Regions from separate parts of the Robertmurraya sp. FSL W8-0741 genome, predicted to be linked through region 3. Evidence: riboswitches for the same ligand, from Rfam matches in the RefSeq annotation. Region 3 holds a riboswitch; each other region holds the start of a gene.
The links. Region 3 has a riboswitch for S-adenosylmethionine ahead of NST02_RS20955 (methionine ABC transporter ATP-binding protein). Riboswitches for the same ligand answer to the same signal wherever they lie in the genome.
Positions count from the first base shown of each region.

Region 1: linked by a shared signal. The riboswitch ahead of NST02_RS12375 (methionine biosynthesis PLP-dependent protein) and the one ahead of NST02_RS20955 (methionine ABC transporter ATP-binding protein) in region 3 are both predicted to bind S-adenosylmethionine.
Region 2: linked by a shared signal. The riboswitch ahead of NST02_RS12195 (Fur-regulated basic protein FbpA) and the one ahead of NST02_RS20955 (methionine ABC transporter ATP-binding protein) in region 3 are both predicted to bind S-adenosylmethionine.
Region 4: linked by a shared signal. The riboswitch ahead of NST02_RS13785 (hypothetical protein) and the one ahead of NST02_RS20955 (methionine ABC transporter ATP-binding protein) in region 3 are both predicted to bind S-adenosylmethionine.

Region 1 covers NZ_JBBOQG010000001.1:2,555,263-2,560,660, forward strand. Annotated here, with positions in the region: gene NST02_RS12365 (bifunctional homocysteine S-methyltransferase/methylenetetrahydrofolate reductase) at 1-773, opposite strand, end outside; gene metC (cystathionine beta-lyase) at 789-1,961, opposite strand; gene NST02_RS12375 (methionine biosynthesis PLP-dependent protein) at 1,958-3,070, opposite strand; SAM riboswitch class I at 3,332-3,444, opposite strand; gene NST02_RS12380 (H-type small acid-soluble spore protein) at 3,659-3,841, opposite strand; gene NST02_RS12385 (2-oxoglutarate dehydrogenase E1 component) at 4,141-5,398, shown strand, end outside.
Region 2 covers NZ_JBBOQG010000001.1:2,514,486-2,519,883, reverse strand. Annotated here, with positions in the region: gene NST02_RS23780 (hypothetical protein) at 358-555, shown strand; gene NST02_RS12200 (VanW family protein) at 1,055-1,921, shown strand; gene NST02_RS12195 (Fur-regulated basic protein FbpA) at 1,936-2,079, opposite strand; SAM riboswitch class I at 2,164-2,269, opposite strand; gene thiT (energy-coupled thiamine transporter ThiT) at 2,327-2,899, opposite strand; TPP riboswitch at 2,958-3,056, opposite strand; gene NST02_RS12185 (alanyl-tRNA editing protein) at 3,671-4,879, opposite strand; gene NST02_RS12180 (hypothetical protein) at 5,010-5,183, shown strand; gene NST02_RS12175 (aspartate kinase) at 5,272-5,398, opposite strand, start outside.
Region 3 covers NZ_JBBOQG010000001.1:4,298,000-4,303,397, forward strand. Annotated here, with positions in the region: gene NST02_RS20950 (BglG family transcription antiterminator) at 1-872, shown strand, start outside; SAM riboswitch class I at 1,067-1,171, shown strand; SAM riboswitch class I at 1,345-1,446, shown strand; gene NST02_RS20955 (methionine ABC transporter ATP-binding protein) at 1,601-2,632, shown strand; gene NST02_RS20960 (methionine ABC transporter permease) at 2,622-3,272, shown strand; gene NST02_RS20965 (MetQ/NlpA family ABC transporter substrate-binding protein) at 3,290-4,120, shown strand; gene NST02_RS20970 (M20 family metallopeptidase) at 4,148-5,362, shown strand.
Region 4 covers NZ_JBBOQG010000001.1:2,845,403-2,850,800, forward strand. Annotated here, with positions in the region: gene NST02_RS13770 (NAD(P)H-dependent flavin oxidoreductase) at 1-140, opposite strand, end outside; gene NST02_RS13775 (MBL fold metallo-hydrolase) at 166-987, opposite strand; gene NST02_RS13780 (hypothetical protein) at 1,343-1,537, opposite strand; gene NST02_RS13785 (hypothetical protein) at 2,119-2,442, opposite strand; SAM riboswitch class I at 2,510-2,613, opposite strand; gene NST02_RS13790 (M14 family metallopeptidase) at 2,778-3,809, shown strand; gene fdhD (formate dehydrogenase accessory sulfurtransferase FdhD) at 3,825-4,664, opposite strand; gene NST02_RS13800 (hypothetical protein) at 4,690-4,833, opposite strand; gene NST02_RS13805 (heavy-metal-associated domain-containing protein) at 4,852-5,061, opposite strand; gene NST02_RS13810 (DUF1641 domain-containing protein) at 5,076-5,398, opposite strand, start outside.

The sequences.
Region 1 (5,398 bases), 1.7 Mb from region 3:
TGTTCCTGAAAAGCTTTTGCTGAACTTTTGAAGTAGTCTGCATCGCCTTCATAATGGAATTTGCCATCTGTATAAGTTGGAAGACTAGCATTTGGAAATGCAGATAGAAAAGCTTTGCTAGGAATCTGCACTTCTTCTAAACTTTTAATCATATGATGAGGGCCAATTCGGCAATTTAAACCAACAACATCTGCACCTAATCCTTCGAGTTTCGCAAAGGCATCGTTAATAGCTGTTTGATTTTGCATGACGCCTGGTTCTTGAACGGAAACCTGTGCAATGATTGGGAGGGCTGTTTCTTTTCTAGCAATGGTTAATACTGTTTCAATCTCTTCAAGATCGTAAAAGGTCTCAAGCAGGATTCCATCTACATCCTCTAGCAGCAGACAATAAAGTTGTTCTCGAAAGCTGCGCTTAATTTCCTCAAGGGAGAGCGCCTTTGGATTTACACCACGGTTTCCACCCATTGTGCCAAGGACATAAACATCTTTTTGCGCCACTTCTTTGGCAATTCTTACTGCAGCGCTATTTATTTCCTTAACAGAGTCTTCTAAACCATATCTTTGAAGTTTTAAAAAATTGGCTGCATACGTATTTGTTTGGATAATATCTGAACCAGCTTCAATATAAGCTTGATGGATTTTTGTGATTTCATCTGGGTGTGAAAGGTTTAATTCTTCGAAGCAGCTATCTGTCCCATAGGAGTATAGAAGGGTCCCCATAGCACCATCTGCAATGAGAATTTCACTTTTTAGTTTTTCTAGGAAACTCATATTCTTACTCCTTTTTTATTTAATTGGTGAATAGGCATAGGTTAATGCCGTAGTAAAATCATTAATTAAATCGTCCGCATGTTCTAAACCAACAGACAATCTTAGTAAACTATTGCTGATTCCCCTTTTTTCTCGTTCTGCTTTTGGCATCGCTCCATGCGACATCTTCGCGGGGTATGAAAGGATTGATTCCACTGCTCCCAGGCTAACTGCAAAAACGGGAATTCTAACATTTTCAACGAATTTTTTAGTCAGTTCTTCTGATTCAAGTTCAAAAGATAAAACAGCCCCCGCGTTTAAAGCTTGCTTTTTTTGCAATTCATATTGGGGATGCTCTTTTAAACCAGGATAATAAACATTCTTTACTGAATCGTGCTGGCGGAAAAAGTGTGCCAATTTAGTAGCTGTTTTGACCGATTGCTGTAATCGAACTGATAATGTCTTAAGACCGCGCATTACTAACCAACAGTCCTGAACGCCGAGTACAGCCCCGAAGGAATTTTGTAAAAAAGCAAGTCGATTTGCCAATTCTTCATCTCTTACAACAGCGACACCTGCAACCACATCACTGTGACCGGATAAAAATTTTGTAGCACTGTGGAGGACGACATCCGCCCCTAATTGCAAAGGCCTTTGTAAGGCAGGAGTTAGGAAAGTATTATCGACAAATGTATATGCCCCATGTTTTTTGGCGATCAGACTGATTGCTTTAATGTCTGTAACTTTTAACGTTGGATTTGAAGGAGTTTCGACATAAAATACTTTCGTATTTGCTTGAACAGCCTTCGTGACGGCATCGAGATCAGTCATATCGACAAATGTATACTCAATGCCAAAGCGTGAGAGAACCTCTGTTACCATGCGATAGGTTCCGCCGTATACATCCTCCGTCATGACGACATGGTCACCTTTGGATAGGAGGAGAAAGGCGGTTGAAATGGCAGCCATTCCAGAAGCAAATGCAAACCCACGAGTACCACCCTCTAAATGAGCTAATTGCTCCTCGAGAGCTTCCCGTGTAGGATTCAAGCTTCGACCGTAATCATACTTTCCGTAAGTGTCAAAGCTTGATTGATGGAAGGTTGAGGCATGCTGAATGGGGACGCTGACAGCTCCAGTTGTAAGATCAAATTTTGAGTTATTGTGAAGCAACTTCGTTTCAAAAGAGTAACAACAGTCTTCGTTCATCGTACTACCTCCTGTTTGGCTTTTATGAATGCTTGCTGTAAATCATTTTTTAAATCATTGCTATGCTCTAATCCGACTGAGAAGCGCAGTAAACAATTATCTACCCCTGTTTCAAATCGAATCTTTTCGGGAATATCTGCATGGGTCTGTGTAGCAGGATAGGTGATAAAACTTTCAGTTCCACCTAAGCTTTCAGCAAATGTGATTAATTGCAAGTTTTGCAAGAAAGGATTCACCCATGCTTCATGTTGAATTCGAAATGAAACCATTCCTCCTCGTCCTGGGTAAAGGACATTTGTTACGGCGTCATGTTCTAACAGAAAGCGGACAAGCTCTTTTGCATTTTGCTCATGTTTTTCCATTCTTAGGGCTAGCGTCTTCATTCCCCGCATTAACAGCCATGAATCGAAAGGGCTTAGAACTGAGCCATTGCCATTATGATAGAAAGCTAGAGACTCGCAAAGTTCTTTTCCTTTCGCGACAATCAATCCGGCCAAAACATCATTGTGTCCGCCTAAATATTTGGTGGCACTATGGATGACGATATCAGCACCATCTCTAATCGGTTTTTGAATATAAGGAGTGTAAAACGTATTGTCGACAATTACTAAAAGTTTGTTTTCTTTTGCTATTTTTGAAACTGCCTTGATATCGGTTTGTTCCATAAGGGGATTTGTAGGTGTCTCAATAAAGATAGCTTTTGTTTTTTCGGTAATATATTCCTGTATATTGGCAACATCGCTCGTATTCACATATGTTGCTTTAAGGCCCCATTTCTTAAAGTTCTCCTCAAGAATACGGTATGTACCGCCATATAAATCCTTTGCGACAATCCATTCGTCTCCTGATTGAAAGAGAGAAAGTACTGTCAAAATAGCCGCCATTCCAGAACTACAGGCGAACCCGCCATCACCTTCTTCAAGCTCGGCTATCGTCTGTTCTAAAATTTGTCTTGTTGGATTTCCAGTTCGGATATAATCGTAGCCGCTTGATTGACCAATTCCTTCATGACGATAGGCGGTAGAAAGATAAATAGGAGGATTTACTGTACCTGTTGTTTTTTCACTGCGATTTCCGATTTGCGCCAATTTTGTTTCGAGTTCATACATAAGATAACACTCCTTAAGTTCATAAAATTTGCTTGTAATATGTCTGTATGCATCTTAAACAAAGACTTTGTTAAACAGAATTGTTGATAAAGCGATTTTGGCTTATTTCTTGTGAAACTTTGATTCGCACGCCCTTTTATTTCTATTGAAAGGTCTTATGAGAGAGAAAATGAGCTGAAAATCAACTCCGGCATATAACAAAGCCAAACAAAAAAAGTCTTCTATAAGAAGAAGACTTTTCATAACGGATATGAGCCATTCTTCTTATCTTCCAAGTTTATTTACAAAACTTGCAGGAATTAGCACCTTGCAATAAATACTTGCAGGTTGCTGAGGTTTCATAGGGCCAGACCCTCAACCTCTCTTGATAAGAAATTAAATTCAATTTTCTAAAATTTACTACAATAAACCAATAAAGTCAATGAGAAATTATTTCAGAGTGTAGACAAAGTCAAAAATAAAAAAAATCAGTTAAAACGTTTGATTTCGAGGCGCGAAGCCTTGGGAGGAGCGGAGTTACCATAATAGGTAATGAGCACCGGACAAGACGAGCAACGAAGAAAGCGAGCGTTTGCGGGCAGCCTGATTTTATTCCTCTTCAATTAAGTTTAAGATTGGGACAGTCTGTTCATATTCAGGATTTTGCTTCGAATAAATTCTCGCTGTTTTTGTTTGTTCATCAACATGTTGGATGATCACTGGAAACCCTTCATATGTGACGTTATGAACTTCAGCACTTTCTGCTATTTCCTTTGCACGACCAATATTCACGCATCGTTCATCTCCTTGATTTATATTCATTCATAATTTGCCTATTGATGAGGAAATTTATCCAATGATGTAATAATTTAAACGGGTGTTAAAATTTTATTACAATAGGTAATTGCCTAGCAAAAGTTTTTACTGTTTGCACAGTTAAAACCTTTGTAGTTCTTACATGAACGTGTTAGAATAGCCTTGAAAACGTTATATCCTCTGAAAAATAATATTATTCTAACATTTGAGTTTATCAATGGAGGAGATAGAGGATAAAGTGATCAATTTCTTAAAAGATTTTGGAGGTATTTCACATGAGGAAGCCATCAGATGGTCAAGGACCAGTATGGCAAGGATTTCACGGACCGAATTTAGGATATGTCATAGAGATGTATGAAGCCTATTTAGAAAATCCTGATTCAGTGGACGAAGAGATAAAAGCATACTTCGCAGAAAATGGACCACCTACATTGGAAAAGAATGAGATTGCACATTCCGAATCTAATGTAATTCAAGTTAGCACACCGATTGAAAAAATATTAGCAGCAGCCAATCTCGCTGACAAAGTAAGAGGCTATGGCCATTTAGCAGCTGATATTTACCCCTTGAAAAATCAAGAACCTGATAAAGAATTAATCGAAATGGAGTATTACGGACTAACGAAACAAGATCTAGAGGAAATACCAGCTCATTTTATCTCAACGGATATTCCACACCATCTAAAAAATGGTTATGATGCAATTGAGTACTTGAAAAAGGTATACACCGGAAAAATTGCTTTTGAAATCCGACATGTTAATAATAATCAAGAGAAAATGTGGATTCGCAACAAAATTGAAAGTGGGAGTCTGCTTCCATCATTAACTGCTGATAAAAAGAAAAAAGTGCTGAAACGCTTAACAGAGGTCGAGGAGTTTGAAAAATTTATCCATAAAACCTTCGTTGGCCAAAAACGCTTTTCTATAGAGGGCCTGGATTCATTAGTTCCTTTAATCGATGAAATTATTTTGGAAACGGTTGAGAACGGTGCGTCAACAATTAATATTGGAATGGCTCATAGGGGGCGTTTGAACGTTCTTGCTCATAATTTAGGAAAGCCGTATGAAATGATTTTTGCAGAGTTTCAGCATGCACCAAATAAAGAATTAGTGCCTTCAGAAGGCTCGATTGGAATTAATTTTGGGTGGACAGGAGATGTAAAATATCATCTTGGTCTTAATCGTGAATTACCTGAAATGAATCAGCGCAAAGCGAGAATTACATTGGCGAATAATCCGAGCCATCTTGAATTTGTTGGAGCTGTAGTGGAAGGATTTACCCGTGCTGCCCAAGATAATCGTACAGACAAGGGGTATCCGAAAGAAGATTTAAGCTCGGCATTGGCTATTCTTGTCCATGGTGATGCCGCATTTCCTGGACAAGGAATTGTAGCTGAAACGTTAAATTTAAGCCGCTTAAAAGGATATCGTACGGGTGGTACGATTCATGTCATTGCCAATAACTTGATTGGTTTCACTACTGAGAGAACGGATTCTCGTTCCACGAGGTATTCGAGTGATTTAGCTAAAGGCT
Region 2 (5,398 bases), 1.8 Mb from region 3:
AGAATAAATGAAGTCATCCCGTAGGAGTCTTCGTGCCTTCCGTTCCAATCAACCTATATTAAATCTTTTTTGGCTTATCAATCCATTTAATTATAATAAAGTATTTAGAAACTGCCGCGACGGAACTAGAAGGAAAGATAGAAGCATTAACTGAAGACATTGAAAAGGAACCCGAAACAATATTCGTAAAGAGAAACGAAAAGAACGTAGTCAATTAAAGAAAACGGTGAAGTTCATCCGCGATAGCTTCTTACCTAGACTGGCTAAATATAAAGAACAGATTCAAATCTTCGGTGTTCATAATAGTAATTCTCAAACGGACAAAGACGCACCTTCATGGGCATGAAGGTGGATCATATGAAAAATGGTCAACTAAAAGCAGGATATAACATACAGGTGGGAACGGAAAACCAGTTTATTTTGTTTTACACGATTCATCAACGTCCAACAGACACCCGTTGTTTTATCCCACATGTGGAGAAACTATCGTCCATTTCTTTACCAATGCCTAAAACTATTATTGCTGACGCTTTGATATGGAAGCGAAGAAAATGATGTTTATGCAGTTGGGGAAGAGAAAGAACCAAAGTTTGAATTTCTAATCCCTTAAGGATCGTACATACAAGAAAAGATACGTAAATATAAAAACGATATCAAAAATGCAAAACACTGGACATACCGTGAACTTTTTGGAAATGAACTACATTCACTCCGTAAGGTAAGGCAATTCCTTGCGCTATTATCGTAGCCGTGAATACTAAATTGATCCGATATTTGTAAAAGGTTTGTAAGGATAATCGCAGTAGAAAAACAAAAAAGCTGTTTATAAATATTGCCTTTAGTAAAATCATGAGCTTCATTTAGAACACCTTTTTTCGTCTGCTTCCCATTATTTCGGACTTTTATGAAGAATGCTATTGAAAAGCTCGCGGAAATCAAGAATAATTTCTTCGCAAAATAAAAAAAATAGACTGAGTCAAAGAAAACTTTATTACTAGCACACCCAAAATGTCATGAGCGAAAAATGCGAATAAAGGATTTTAGGAGGAGCAATATGTACGTTTCGTGGATTCTCAGTCTACTCTTACTGATCCATCCTCAAAATGGAGTACCGCTAAGCATTACAGAAAATAATGATACGATCACAATAGTGAAACGTCAAGAAGTTATGATTCCAGCACCGGGTCTCGAGCTCATTGATCCGGTGAAATATGAACAATTACTTAGACAGATTGAACAAAACGTTGAAAAGAAACCTAAAAACGCAACACTTAGCGACTCCGGGCATATCATCCCAGAAAAAGTGGGCTACAAACTTAATCGCCATGTATTTACGGAAGCCTTTTTTCATTATTATTTTCATAATCGATTAACGACATTGGAAGTGCCAAAAATGTTGGTCTATCCGAAAGTAGATAGTGAGCTTCTTTCCATCATTAGAACTAAACGATTAGGACAATACAGGACATACTTTAATTCAAAAAATAAAGCCCGCTCAAAAAATATTGAATTAGCGGTGGAAGCCATTAATAATCAAGTTGTGTTCCCTGGAGAGATTTTTTCATTCAATAAAGTAGTCGGAAAAAGAACCGCTGAAAGAGGCTATATGAAAGCCCCTGAGATTGTAAAAGGCGAATTAATTGATGGAATTGGTGGAGGTATCTGTCAAGTTTCCTCCACTCTCTTTAATGCAGTAGACCTTTCAGGTGTAACAATGATCGAGCGTTACTCACATAGCAAGCATGTGCCCTATGTTCCACCAGGTAGAGACGCTACTGTCAGTTGGTATGGTCCAGATTTTTCCTTTAAAAACGAATATAATCAACCTATTTTGATTCGTGCAAAAGTTATTGGAGGTATGGTGATTGTGTTTGTGTACTCATCGGAAGATATTAATTATAAGCCACAGAAAATTTCTTAATGCCTCCAAGCATCTTAACCATCATTCCCTTTATTTTGCATGATTTTTTTTAGTTCCTGCTCCAAATCAACAATAGGTAATTCAAATAGCTGCTTATCATTGATCTTATAGATTCCAAAGTCAAGCAATCTTTCAATGAGCAGATCTCTTTCATTCATTATCTATTCCTCCTTGCGAGCGAAAAAAAACCTCTTCTTATCAAGATCCGTTCAAGTAAGAAGAGGTTTTGCCTTTAACCGCTCATCTTATCTTTCAAGCAATGCTTGTTGGAATTGGCACAGTTCTCTTGAAACGAGTCTGTTGCCGAGGTTTCTTAGGGCCAAATCCCTCCGCCTCTCTGGATAAGTGAAATTAATCATATTAAATTTATAGGATTACTATAAATCAGTTCAATCATTCTGTCAATCATCTAATAGCACGAACTTTGATAAGTCTAGGGGCATTACTTAATAACGCAAGTAAAACTATCGCACATAAAATGGCTGAACCCAGCATTGCACCTCCATTAACAACGAGCGAATATATAACCGGAGACATACCTTCTGGTGCATAGCTCCCCCAAAAGATGATACCTGCTAAGAAATGCCAAAAATACCGGGCAATACTTCCAACAAAAATGGCAATTACTACCCAGCTAAGAGCCTTCTTTTTATTTCCTTTTTGGAACTCTGCTTGGATAGGTTTAATGAAAAAGCCAGCGAAACCTATAAAAGCAAAGGCCACAAAATATTCAATTAAAAATTGAATAGGCGTTAAGAAATAAGCATCACCTACTGCAAACTGTAATAGTCCCCAGATGAATCCCGCGAGAAAACTAACTTTAAGGCCCCAGCGAAAAGCTAAAATAAATATAGGTACCATTGCGAAAGAAATAGATATCCACGGACCGAGGTCAATAGATGGAAGTAGGTCTAAAATTAAGGCAAATGCAGCAAAAAAAGATGCCTCAATTAAAGCCAATAAACTTAGTTTTTTCATAAAAAAATCCCCCTTTTTTTCAAACGAAAACACAAGGGAGAACATGATGAGATCATATCTAAATAATCATCCACATCCCTGCGCTAGCATTAACTAACAGGTTCAAAGGGTCAGAACTAATGTTCACTCTCAGCTATAAGCTCCCCTTGTGGTTTCCGTTATAAATTGTCTCACACAGTATACCTTAATTCTCCCTATTTGTGTAGTAGTTCTTTGAATCAGAATAATATTTCAGGAAATATCGGAAAATAAGGGACACAAACTTGTGAGGTGCACAATGAAAAAAATCACCTTTATCCCTGTTTTTCTCCTTATTCAATCATTAACGAATCTGGCAAATGCATTCAGTCAAAAAGATATGTAAGAAGCCTTTATTAAAAAAGACAATCTGTTGACCTTTGTAAATCATCGGAAAAAGCAAATTACACATTCAGGATGTTTTTGGTAATGTAAAGGAGTTTTTTGTCGTGCCACAAAGCTTAAAATTGACAATAAGAATATTATGTCAAATAATATGGTTTTTTTTAATTACTCAGCGATTGGGAAATGGCTTTCATTCATCGTTGCACCGACAGCTTCTTTGGTGATGGAGGATTGTCGAGAAATGATAAGACTTTGGATATATTAAATGAAATGATTTATGGAGTAGGTTCACCTTTAAAAGATATATTAGCGTATATTGGCAGTGGAGGAGGAGCTAATTATTTCTAACATGATTCGATCCATTTCCCTTCTTCAGGTTTGAAAAGAGAAATGGATCGGCTAAAGACTTTAAACCTTAGGGCTTGAAAGCAAATTCTGCAACTTGCTCAGGATTTCTCCCCCAGTTATTTTAAGTTCACCTCCGCCCTGAACTGTCGATTCACTCCCACCACCTTTCCCATTAATAAGCGGGAAAATCTCATTGGCGAGCGTTTTCATATTTATTTTTGCTGCCTTGTCACGCGAAAAAACGAACTGGATTTTATCGAGATTCTCGGTTATAAAGAACACATTAACTCCTTGTCCGTGTTCAATCATGATGTGAGCGAGTCTTTGAAGCTGTTGAAACGATCGATTTGTAAACACTTTTGCAATCACTTTTGCTCCAGACCAGTCCTTCAATGACTTCATTAATTGTTCAGCTTCCAGCTGTATACATTGTTCTTGTAAATCTGTGATCACTTTAGCTTGCGATTTGTTTAAATCAAGAAGTTTTTCGGTAGCAATTGGCAATTGTTTTTCAGAAGCGCTTAGTAATTGGCTCAACTCTTTCAAAATAGAATGCTTCTGTTGTAACTGGGTTTTAATTCTATCTCCACATATAAAATGGACTCGGACTTTATTCCTCTGCTTCTCCCAATCAAGAATCTTAATCATCCCAACTTCTCCTGTAGATGATGGATGTGTTCCGCCACATCCGTTGTAATCATAACCGGGAATTATGACAAGACGAATATTCTCTGTTACAGACAATTCTTTTCTTAACTTATACTGTGCCGCTTCAGATTGAGATACCCATTTTGCTTCAATCAGACGATTTTCAAGAACAATTTCATTGGCTCTCCTCTCTGCTTCAAAAAAAAGTTCCTCTGATATTTGCCCTTGATCAAGATCAATTGTCGACACTTCTTTACCGAGATGAAAGCTCACCGTATGAATCTGAAATAATTCTTCAAAGGCAGCTGTCAAAATATGCTGTCCAGCATGCTGCTGCATATGATCAAACCTTCTTTGCCAATCAATCTCTCCACTAACTTTTTCTATATTTGCTAGTTTTTCTTCTACATAATGGCGTACTTCACCATCTATTTCTTCCACTTTTACAACCTTTCTCCCGTTAAGGGTTCCGGTATCAAAAGGTTGTCCTCCACCAGTTGGATAAAAAGCAGTAGCATCTAATACAACATACCACTCACCATTTTCATCCTGTCTTTGTCCTCTCCCCTTAGCAACAAATTCTTTAATGTATGCATTTTTATAAAATAGCTTTTCCGTCATTTTCAGATGTCCTCTCAAGTTCTTTTTCTATCTCATTATGTAATAATTTTAACTAAAAATACAGAAACTTGAATAAATATTTTTTACTAGGCGAAGATATAGATAATCATAATAGAAAGGAGGTCATAGTATGGAAGTTACAATGAGTTCTGCTGAAGTACTGGAAGAGATCAAGCGCTTAAACTCAAATGGCTCCAATATGAGCAAAAAATTTGTTAAAAAAGCAAATCCAATTCTTATGAGAAGTGCTCTTCATTATTTTCCCGATTGGGAGAGTGCAATTGAGCGAAGTATTTCTAGCTAGAGTAATTTTGTAACATTACATAGTCTATGGCCATTTCAAACCTTTAGCGAAAAGACAACACGTTCTCGTGTTGTCTTTGTGGACCCATTTAAATAAGGACTGGTGTAAAAAACTCTTCGTAAATCGCCTTCACCGCTTTTTTCTCATTGGCTTCCTTTACACCGAACATTAAACTGACCTCAGATGAACCTTGATTAATCATTTCAATATTAACC
Region 3 (5,398 bases):
CATATCCACTCATTTATGAATTAGCAGTCTTTATATCAAATCAAATTCAATTTATGGAGAATATTCATATAAAAGAAGACGAGATTTCTTATATTGCTTTCCATATTGGCTCGTATTTTGAGAGAAGAAAAAAACTGGAGAAGAAAATTTTATGCGCAGTAATCAGTCCAAATTATTATGATATGCGCCTTCAACTCGTTCAAAAGCTTGAAAAAAGATTTCATGATTCTATAGAGATTATAAAAGTTTTATCTGATGCAAGTGAAATATCTTCACTTAAAGATATAGATTTAATTATCAGCACATTGCCATTAAAGGGCGAACAAACTCCATCTGTGTTTGTTCATCCCTACTTGATTGAGAAGGACTATGAATACATTCAACTCCAGGTTAATAAATTAAATGAGCAAAAAAAGAATCAAAAGGTTAAACAATATCTTGATTTATACTTTGATGAAGATTTGTTTATGAAAAATGTTTATCTTGAAAGCGATGAAGCTTATATTTCATTTATGTCAAAGCTTCTATATGAGAAAGGCTACGTAACAAAAGATTATGGACAATCTGTTCTGGAAAGAGAGCGCATGTCATCAACGGCGTTTAACAATAATGTTGCGGTCCCCCATTCCATGCATATGGATGCAATAAAAACTGGGATTTGCATGATTATTCTGGATCGACCGGTAAATTGGGGAAAAGAAAAAGTGCAAATCATCGTCATGATTTCGATTAATAAACAACAACGAGAATTATTCAGCCCTTTTTTCGAGGGAGTAATCAACATTTTGTCCGAATGGAAAAACGTCCACGAATTGATTAAAGCAAAAGATTATGATGATTTTATGGAAAGTATGATGAGACTTTTAAATTAATGTTTATGGCTTTGTTAAACAAAATGGTTGATTAAATAATTTTGGGCATATTCCGTGTGAAGCCAAAGTTTCACCACGAAATGTACTAAAATCAACACCGACATTTAACAGAGCCCAGCTTTTAAAAAAACATTTGACTTTCAAAGAAATATACGATAGATTAATAACCAAGTTAAAAAACCGAATAGAAACACTTCTTATCAAGAGAGGTTGAGGGACTGGCCCGATGACACCTCGGCAGCGGAATCTTATTGATTCTATGCCAAATCCAGCAAGCACCAGTGCTTGAAAGATGAGAAGAGGACGGACTTGTTTCGTAAACCTACCTCTTCTGTACTTTCAGAAGAGGTTTTTTCTTTGTATCTCATTTATTTTTCATTAAACAAAGCAACCTAAAAACGAGCATAATTATACACACTTACCATAGCATTCGTTTTTTAATTGCCTCATTATGAAAAACTAAATATCAAATTTCTTATCAAGAGAGGTTGAGGGACTGGCCCGATGACGCCTCGGCAGCGGAATCTTATCGATTCTATGCTAAATCCAGCAAGCAATGCTTGAAAGATAAGAAGAGCATCCAAGTTAATTTCCACATGGATATGTCCTCTTCTTTCTTCAAGAAGAGGGCTTTTTATTTTTACAAAAAGCGTGTGAATCCAAAGTTGCACATGCAATGAGCCAAAATCGATTTTTTAACAAAGTCATACGAAAAGGAGAGGGACATCATGATAGAATTTCAGAATTTGAGAAAAGTTTATAAAAGTAGTGGTCAACAGGTCACAGCATTAGACGGAATTAATTTAACCATCAGTAAAGGAGAGATATTTGGCGTCATCGGATTCAGTGGCGCAGGTAAAAGTTCGTTAATTCGCTGTGTGAACTTATTGGAACGCCCGACTTCAGGCAAGGTTATAATCGATGGACATGAACTCACCTCGCTGCCGGTAAAAAAAATTCGCGAGGTTAAGAAAAATATCGGAATGGTATTCCAGCACTTTAATCTCCTTAATTCAAAAACAGTCTTTGCCAATGTGGCGATGCCATTAACGCTTGCAAAAGTTGACAAAGCTCAAATCAAAAAACGAGTTCATGAATTACTTGAGTTTGTCGGATTGGCGGATAAAGCGGATTATCATCCAGATCAACTTTCAGGGGGACAAAAACAGCGGGTCGGAATTGCCCGTGCTCTAGCAACACAGCCCTCCATTCTTTTATGTGATGAGGCCACTTCTGCATTAGATCCGCAGACGACAAGCTCAATCCTACAACTTTTGAAAAAGATTAATCAAGAGTACAAGATTACCATTTTAATCATTACACACGAAATGTCAGTGATTCGTGAGATTTGTGACAAAGTCGCCGTTATCGAAGGTGGAAAAATTATTGAAGAAGGAAGTGTATTCGATGTCTTTTCTGCACCTAAAACGGCAACAGCACGTAATTTTGTCAGCACGGTGATGAATGACCAGCTTCCAGAGTCCATCAACAACTTAATTCAAAAACAAGCTGGTTCACAAAGGATTTTCCGCATTAACTTTGTCGGAACATCGGCCGGACAGCCTCTTCTTTCTGAAATTGCCAAGAAGTTCGATGTTCATCTCAACGTCCTTTTTGGAAATATTACCGAACTGCAAGGAGTCCCGTTCGGGAACCTCATAGTTGAATTCCAGGGAGAGGATAAAGAGGTTTTACGAGCATTGACATATATCAACGAGAAGAAAATCAGCATTAAGGAAGTGAGTGCATATGCTAGTTAATTCAGAACAGATTATCGAAGCATTAATTGAAACGATTCAAATGGTCGCCTTCTCCCTCTTGTTTTCAGTACTCCTCGGACTACCGCTTGGAATATTATTGGTTGTTACAAGAAAGGGGCACTTAATTGAAAATCTCGCCGTTTTTAATGTATTAAACGGAGTAATTAATATTTTCCGCTCTGTTCCCTTCATTATTTTATTAGTAGCGATGATTCCTGTAACGAGGTTCATCGTCGGGACATCGATTGGAACAACAGCAGCTATCGTCCCCCTCGTATTTTATGCAGGGCCTTATATTGCCAGATTAGTAGAAAATTCATTATTGGAAGTTGAACCGGGTGTAATTGAAGCAGCTGAAGCAATGGGTGCAACACCTTGGCAGATCATTACCAAATTTCTTTTACCGGAAGCATTAAGCTCCCTTGTTCTTGCTCTTACAATTGCCACAATCGGGCTCGTTGGTGCATCAGCGATGGCAGGTGCCGTCGGAGGTGGAGGGATCGGAGATTTAGCCATTACATATGGTTATCAACGTTTTGACACTATTACCATGTTCATTACAGTTGCAATATTAGTTGTCATCGTTCAAGGTCTACAATCATTCGGCAATTTTGCCGCAAAAAAAATTAGAAGAAGATAACTCAGGAGGAAAACAACATGAAAAAATTTTTATTATCGATCATATTGCTTACATTGGCAGTATTTGCAGTGGGATGTTCATCTGACAGCACGCAGGGAAAAGAAACTACTAAAGTAAAATTAGGAATTAGCGGGACAGATACGAGAATTTGGGACTTCATTTCTAAAAAAGCGGAGAAAGAAGGAATTGAAATCGAGCTTGTAAAATTCTCTGATTATGTCGCCCCAAATACCGCTCTTGCTGAAGGGGAATTAGATGTTAACGCGTTTCAAACCGTTGCCTATTTTGACGTTTTCATTGAAGAGCATGATCTTGACTTAGTCCCGATTGCAACAACTGTTTTAGCTCCAATGGGTATTTATTCTGAAAAGTACAAAGATGTTAACGACATTCCAGATGGTGCAAAAATCGCCATTCCCAATGATGCTTCCAACCAAGGACGCGCCTTACTTTTACTACAAGAAGCCGGGTTAATTGGGTTACCTGAAGATTTTGATCCAAACGGAAATCTCAATCAAGTGACAGACAATCCAAAAAATCTTGAACTCATTGAAGTCGTTCCAGCTCAGACTCCGAGAGCATTGCCTGATGTTGCAGCTTCATTAATCAACAACGGCATTGCGAAAGATGCAGGATTAGCTCCGCTTAAGGATGCCATATATTATGAAAGTGAAACGGCCACTCCTTATATTAATATCATTGCGGTAAAAGCTGAGGATAAGGATGATAAGACACTCAACCGAATTGCCGAGCTTTACCAAGAGGAGGACACAGCAAAATTTATTGAAAAAGAATATGATGGTAATTTAATTCCAACTTTTGTTCCATTAAGTAATATCGGCTGGTAAACATTTAATTTAGGGAGGAAATGTAAAATGACTACATTTATTGAAACGATTGATATTTTAAAAAAGGGAATTACTGAAAACATTGAGAACAATCGTGATTTATATATTGAGACTAGTCATAAAATTCATGAGAAACCGGAAATCGGGAATGAGGAGTTTTACGCCTCATCCCTTTTAACAGAAATTCTCGAGAAAGAAGGTTTTGAAATTGAGAAGGCAGTTGCCGGTCACGAAACTTCTTTTGTTGCTCGAAAAAAGTCGCTAAAGCCTGGTCCAGCTATCGCCTTCCTTGCAGAGTATGACGCCCTTCCTGGTATCGGTCATGCTTGCGGACATAATATTATTGGAACAACAAGTGTTGCAGCCGCCATCGCTTTAAGCAAAGTACTGGATGCAACTGGTGGTGAAGCAGTTGTTTTCGGAACTCCGGCAGAAGAGGGCGGTCCAAATGGCAGTGCGAAAGGTAGTTTCGTTAAGCACGGATTAGTTGAAGGAATTGATGCCGCCCTAATGGTACACCCAAACAGCGAGACGCGGTTAACCAGTTCGTCGTTAGCAGTCGATCCCCTTGATTTTGAGTTTATCGGTAAGCCCGCCCATGCCGCTGCTACACCACATGAAGGAATCAATGCACTTGATGCTGTCATCCAGCTCTTTAATGGTATCAACGCCTTAAGGCAACAATTGACTGATGATGTACGGATCCATGGTATTATCACTCATGGAGGAGATGCACCAAACATTATTCCTGAATATGCAAAGGCAAGATTTTTCATTCGCGCCGCAACGAGAGCCGGATTAAATGAAGTGACCCGGAAAGTAAAAGCAATTGCAGATGGAGCCGCCCTTGCTACAGGAGCAAAACTAAATATTATCGCCTTTCAAAATGAAGTTGATAATCTCCTTCTCAATCGAAAATACGATGCCGTTTTTAAAGAAATTGTAGAAGATCTGGGAGAAACAGTATTCGAAGAGAGAGAAGGAATCGGCTCAACCGATGCTGGAAATATTAGCCAGGTCATCCCAACGATCCATCCTTATATCAAAATCGGCGCTAGCGATCTCATCCCTCACACTGTTCCATTTAAGGAAGCAGCCGCTTCCCCAAGGGGCGACGAAGCATTGATTATTGGTGCGAAAGCATTAGCTTTAACGGCATTAAAGCTGATAACAGAACCAGAAACACTGGCTGAAATAAAGAAAGAATTTGAGGAGAGAAAAGCTAGCGAAGCACAAGCATAATTAGTCTTTTTCGAAGCTGTCCGAAATGGTCATAGG
Region 4 (5,398 bases), 1.5 Mb from region 3:
CGTGCATTAAGGGCAGGCATTGCACCAACAATTCCCGCCTTACATTGTTCAATTACAAGTTTCGGATTACTGATAATAAAAAGAGGTGAACCGATAACCGGAATACGCAAATTTCGAAGAATTGATGAAATACTAGACATTTTTTTCCCTCCATAACACTTACTCTCATTTGTCTAAAGCATTTTCTCGTAAAATAGAACGGATGATATGAATGGAATCCCATTCTCCTGATGAAAAAAAGGTAATTGGATATTTCTTGCTAAATAGCTCCGCCTGTATCTCATACTCTGTTAGCCCTTGTTTTCGTAAAGCTAACGTTTTTCCCTGTAACTCCTGCAAATAATGAAGTTTTTTTGTCAGCGCCTTGCGCCCATCTTTGACGAAACCTGCATGGCAGCAAAACATTTCTTCAAAGTCATACGTTAATACCGTTTCAATAGATTGAATAATAAGGGGAATATTCTCTTCACGTAAAACGAGTTTTGTTTTCGCAGTCACATATAAATCACCCGAAAATAGTTGACCTGTTTCCCGATTTAAAAAAGACAGATGATCGCTCGAATGACCAGGCGTGGCAATCACATCCCAAGTTGCAGTCCGCGATGAGAAGGTTTTAGACAATGGACGAGCATGATAGGGCTTTCTTGTTCCCCAAAAAAACTTGCGATACTTAGGGTAATCTGCTTTTTTTGCACATTGTTCAATCGTCATCTCATTTTGATAGATTGGAAGCTTAAGCTTGCTATGTAAATAGGCTGCACCCCCTGTATGGTCCTCGTGATAATGTGTGATTACAACTTGTTCGAGAGTAGATTCTGCAAAAAAAGGGGTAAATTCATTGAGTAAAACTTGCGCACCTGTATCAATAAGAACACCATCCAGTTCAAAACAATAAACATTCAAATGAACATTGTGAAAAGTAACCAGTCCTTCGATATAACGGACATTGCCCTTCTCCCCCTTAATGGACCGTTTTTTTACAAACAAATAACCACCACCCTCAACTGCACCTACTTGTAAGATAACACAAAATGAATGACTATTCATTATAAATTTTCAATTTATTCAAACACTTTAATTTAATTCGCATGCCTTGATTGATGATAGTAAGGAAGATAATGTGAGGAGGAATAAAGATCGTTTTCTTTCATGATCATCGCTGTACCAACGGTTAAGACCGGCTTGCACTAAACGGCGATACACTAGCATTCAACAACAGTTTCTCAGCAATAAAAAAAGAGCATTATCATAATGCTCCTCTCATTTTGCCCAATAGTGAACGTTCTCACTTTATGGATGAATAATCAAATTTTTTCATTAGCCCTGCAGAAAACGGCAATAGCTAATCTTTAATAAGATGATCTATTTTTTCTTCGATGTATTGAGTCTCTAAAAAGTCAAGCTTTAATGCTAGATCAAGATAGACTGGACTATTTGGGCCACTTTTGTGATATAGTTCGTTCTTTTTGGAGCGAAGAACACTTATCTCTTTAAGTAATTCCGTATTTTCAAACGGAACTAAATTCTGCACTTTCATCTAAACTACACCCCGCTGAAAATTTAAATGCTTGCTTTAACAATAGAAAAAACTGTTAAAATTTCGTTTTCCTAACTATCAAAGCAACACTGATAGTAACACAGCCCAACTAGCATGTAAATAATCAACTAACGGGTCAAAAAACTGAAAATAATTTCGAAATACTATATTATCTTGTGTCAAACCTTCATAAATATAGAAAAATATAAAATATCTCCCAACTTACCGCAAAATATTAGTTATATTATAATAGCATTTCGACAAAAAATAAAAAAATTGTCAAATTACAGAACATTAAGTTAGTTGCTATTTTAGATTAACAGGTGTACAGACTGCATATAATGATTCTACTGGTGCAGAAATCTCAACCTTAACAACCTTAAATTCACTACTATGTTTGCTATTCTCTCTCTTCATGATTATTTGCTTTTCTTTCACGACCTTGTTCCTTCCCTTCTCATGTTAAATGTACACAATGCTAAGCAAAATAAGGATGAAATCCTCCCTAAAGAAGATCAACCTTATTTCGCACCGAAGATATTATATGCGAGAAGTCGTAAAAAGTGTTTCTGTCCAAAAAATCAAAAAATCTGATCTAAATAATTTCCATAGCCATTCAAAATCATGAGCCCCTGTTTTTGTAGTTCATTCCATATTTCTCGATCCAATGCATATGGATCCTTTTTTTGCAGAACATTAATTTCATGTTCTGAAAGTAACAGTTCATAATCATTGTCAACATTTCTGGCAGTCCAAAGATAATTCTCCAATTTCATGATCATGACTTTATAAGAATTATCCCATTCCTGCAATTGACGCTCGATTGTTTTCGATACATGTATTAAAAAATCCTCTTCATTAAAATACTTTGCCATATAACTTCTTGCAGCCCCACTAATATTCATACAATTCATCTCCTTTGACGGTCACAAAAAAACTCCTTTTGCATTGGATACAAAAGGAGTTTTTACCGTTTTATCATCCAAAGCTTCTGCTTTGCTGGTTGGAGCACCTTGCATACATACAGGTTGCTGTGACGTCTTAGAGCCAGTTCTCTCGGTCACTCTTGATAACTATTTAATTTGCTTTTATTATAGACGAAATAATGCATGAATTTCAATTATTTTCGCTTGAAATCATATTCAATTGCCAAGAAATGAATTCTGGTCGCAGTGCGGAAGCAAAAATTACTGTTGAAAAAAATTCATGAAAATGGCTTCCTTATAGCAAAATAAAGAATATGAATACATTAAAAAAACTGCTTAATCTGAAATGGATAGTTATTATGCTCATTTTGTTTATTCCAGCTACCCCATCTTTCAGTCGCACCCATGACATCAACACGAAAATGATCTATACGTATGAAGCTTTAACGGAAGACTTATATAAGCTTTCGGAGCTCTACCCAGACATGCTTACTTACAAAGCACTTGCCACCACTACCTACGGAAGAAAAGTATGGGCAGTTAAATTAGGACATGGCAAACGAAACATTTTGATACATGGTGCTCACCATGCCAGAGAGTGGATGACCAGTGCTCTATTAATGAAAATGCTTCAAACGTATTTAACAGCATACGAAAATAATCAAGCTATAAATGATTTCAGTCCCAATATCTTGAATCAAGTATCGATTTGGTTTGTCCCTATGGTGAATCCTGACGGAGTAACGTTGCAACAATTTGGACTCCATGCCTTCCCTGCTAATATTCATTGGAGTCTCGTAGAGATGAATGAAGGCTCAATTCATTTTGTTCGTTGGAAAGCAAATATTCACGGAATAGATCTAAACCGACAATACCCTGCTAATTGGGAAAATTTAAAAGGGGTTAATAGAAGACCTAACTATCAATTTTACAAGGGTAGAAGACCTTTGGAGGCAGTTGAAGTAAAGGCGCTTGTTGAATTCACCCGTAACATTAAACCAGAAATTGCCGTTTCTTATCATTCATCTGGAAATGTGATTTTTTGGGGCTATCATCAATGGGGTCTTACCCATACAACTAATTTTACCGATGATTACTATACAATTGCTGAAAAAGTTTCGGATTTGACAAATTACGAATTGGAGGAGCCTGCTTTTCACCAACAGGGCGGCGGCTTTACCGATTGGTTTATAGAAGAATTTGAAAAGCCCGCTTTTACAATAGAAATCGGCTCTCTAGTCGAAGACAGCAGCTTACCGCTTACTGCCTTCCCGTCAATTTGGGAACACAATAAAGCAATCGGCCTGTTTCTCGCTGAAAAAACGCTGCAAAAATCCAAAGAATAGCAACAAAAAGAGCATTTAAATGCTCTTTTTGTTTGGAAAAAAATTCTCCTCGTCAATACTGTTTGAAATTAGCACTCTCTCTGGAAATGTATAAACATTCAAAGATTGACCCCTAATAAAACCAATCGTTGTAATGCCTAACTGCTCCGCTAGTTCTAAAGCTAGTTCAGTCGGTGCTGACTTAGAAAGAATAATTTCACATCCAATCTTCGCAGCTTTTATTAAAATTTCAGAAGAAACTCTGCCACTGAAAACCAAAATTTTATCTCGAATTTCAAGCTTATTTTTCATGCAATTGCCATAGATTTTATCTAAAGCGTTATGGCGGCCAATATCCATTCTCGTTAAAATAATTCCGTTTTGATCGCAAAGTGCCGCATTGTGTACTCCCCCTGTTTGTTGAAAAACTATCGCAGCTTCCTCCATTTTAGCCATAAGGTGAAACACTTTTTCAATTGATAACTTTACTTGGAATTTGTTTATTCTTTTGCTTGTTAACGCATCATGTGCAAAGACGAAGCTCTGCCTGCTCCCCCCACAGCAAGAATTAATATAGCGTTTATTTTGCAGCTTTTCATAAAAGGGGTTTATTCGCTTCGTTTTAACATGGGCATAGCCTTCATTTTCTTGAATCCACAATTCATCAATATCTTCAATTTTTTTGATCACTCCTTCTGAAGCAAGAAAACCGAGCGTTAATTCCTCCAAGTTCTCTGGTGAACAAACTAAAGTAGTCCATTCTTTTCCATTTATTTTGATCGTTAAAGGGTACTCTGTTACAACCGCCTCATCTTTAACAACTATTCTTCCGTTTTGAAAGCGCATCGTCCTGCGCATGGTTGCGATCGGCTTCATATCATCGTCCTTTCGTTCATCGCTTTTATTCCATTGGCTCGTATAGATGAAATTTTCGATCCTGTTGACAAGCCTCGCAAACATGCAGATAGCCCATTTCTATTTTGTCACTATCCTTTTCAGTAGGGCTCCATTCTTCCTCAATTCCACAGACTTCACATACTCTCATTTCATATCCTCCCACTCATCATTTCGAGACTCCAAAACCAGAATCAATAATAGCTTGTTCAAAATCATGCAAGGAAGCAGCGTTCTCGTCAAAACTTATGATCGCTTCCTGACTGTGGAAACGAACTTCAGCATTTCGAACCCCCCATACCTCATGTAAGGCCTGAAGAACCTTGTCTGCATCAACTTGAGAGCTCACACCTTGCAGATTTATTTTGCTTGTTTCCATCGTAACCCCCCTCACTAATTCACTTTATCATTCTCTCGTTTGAACGCTTCGCCCATTCCATGCAAAAATTCAGTAAGTGTTGTGAGCGACAACAACACTTCTGGCTCTCTTAAACTTGAAGCCAATTTAAGCAAACCTTTCTGCTCTCCTGTCTGAGCGACATCGAGCATACGATCAAAGCCAAGATTTAACCCATTTAAAAGGGCTTGCAATTGCTCGGGATGAATTGAGCCTGCAAACTGAATCACAGTCATTCCGTTTTTGATGATATTATGAACACCCGGCTGATTCGCTTGCTGGATAGCGATCGCTCCAATATCTTCGCGCTGTTCCAGCA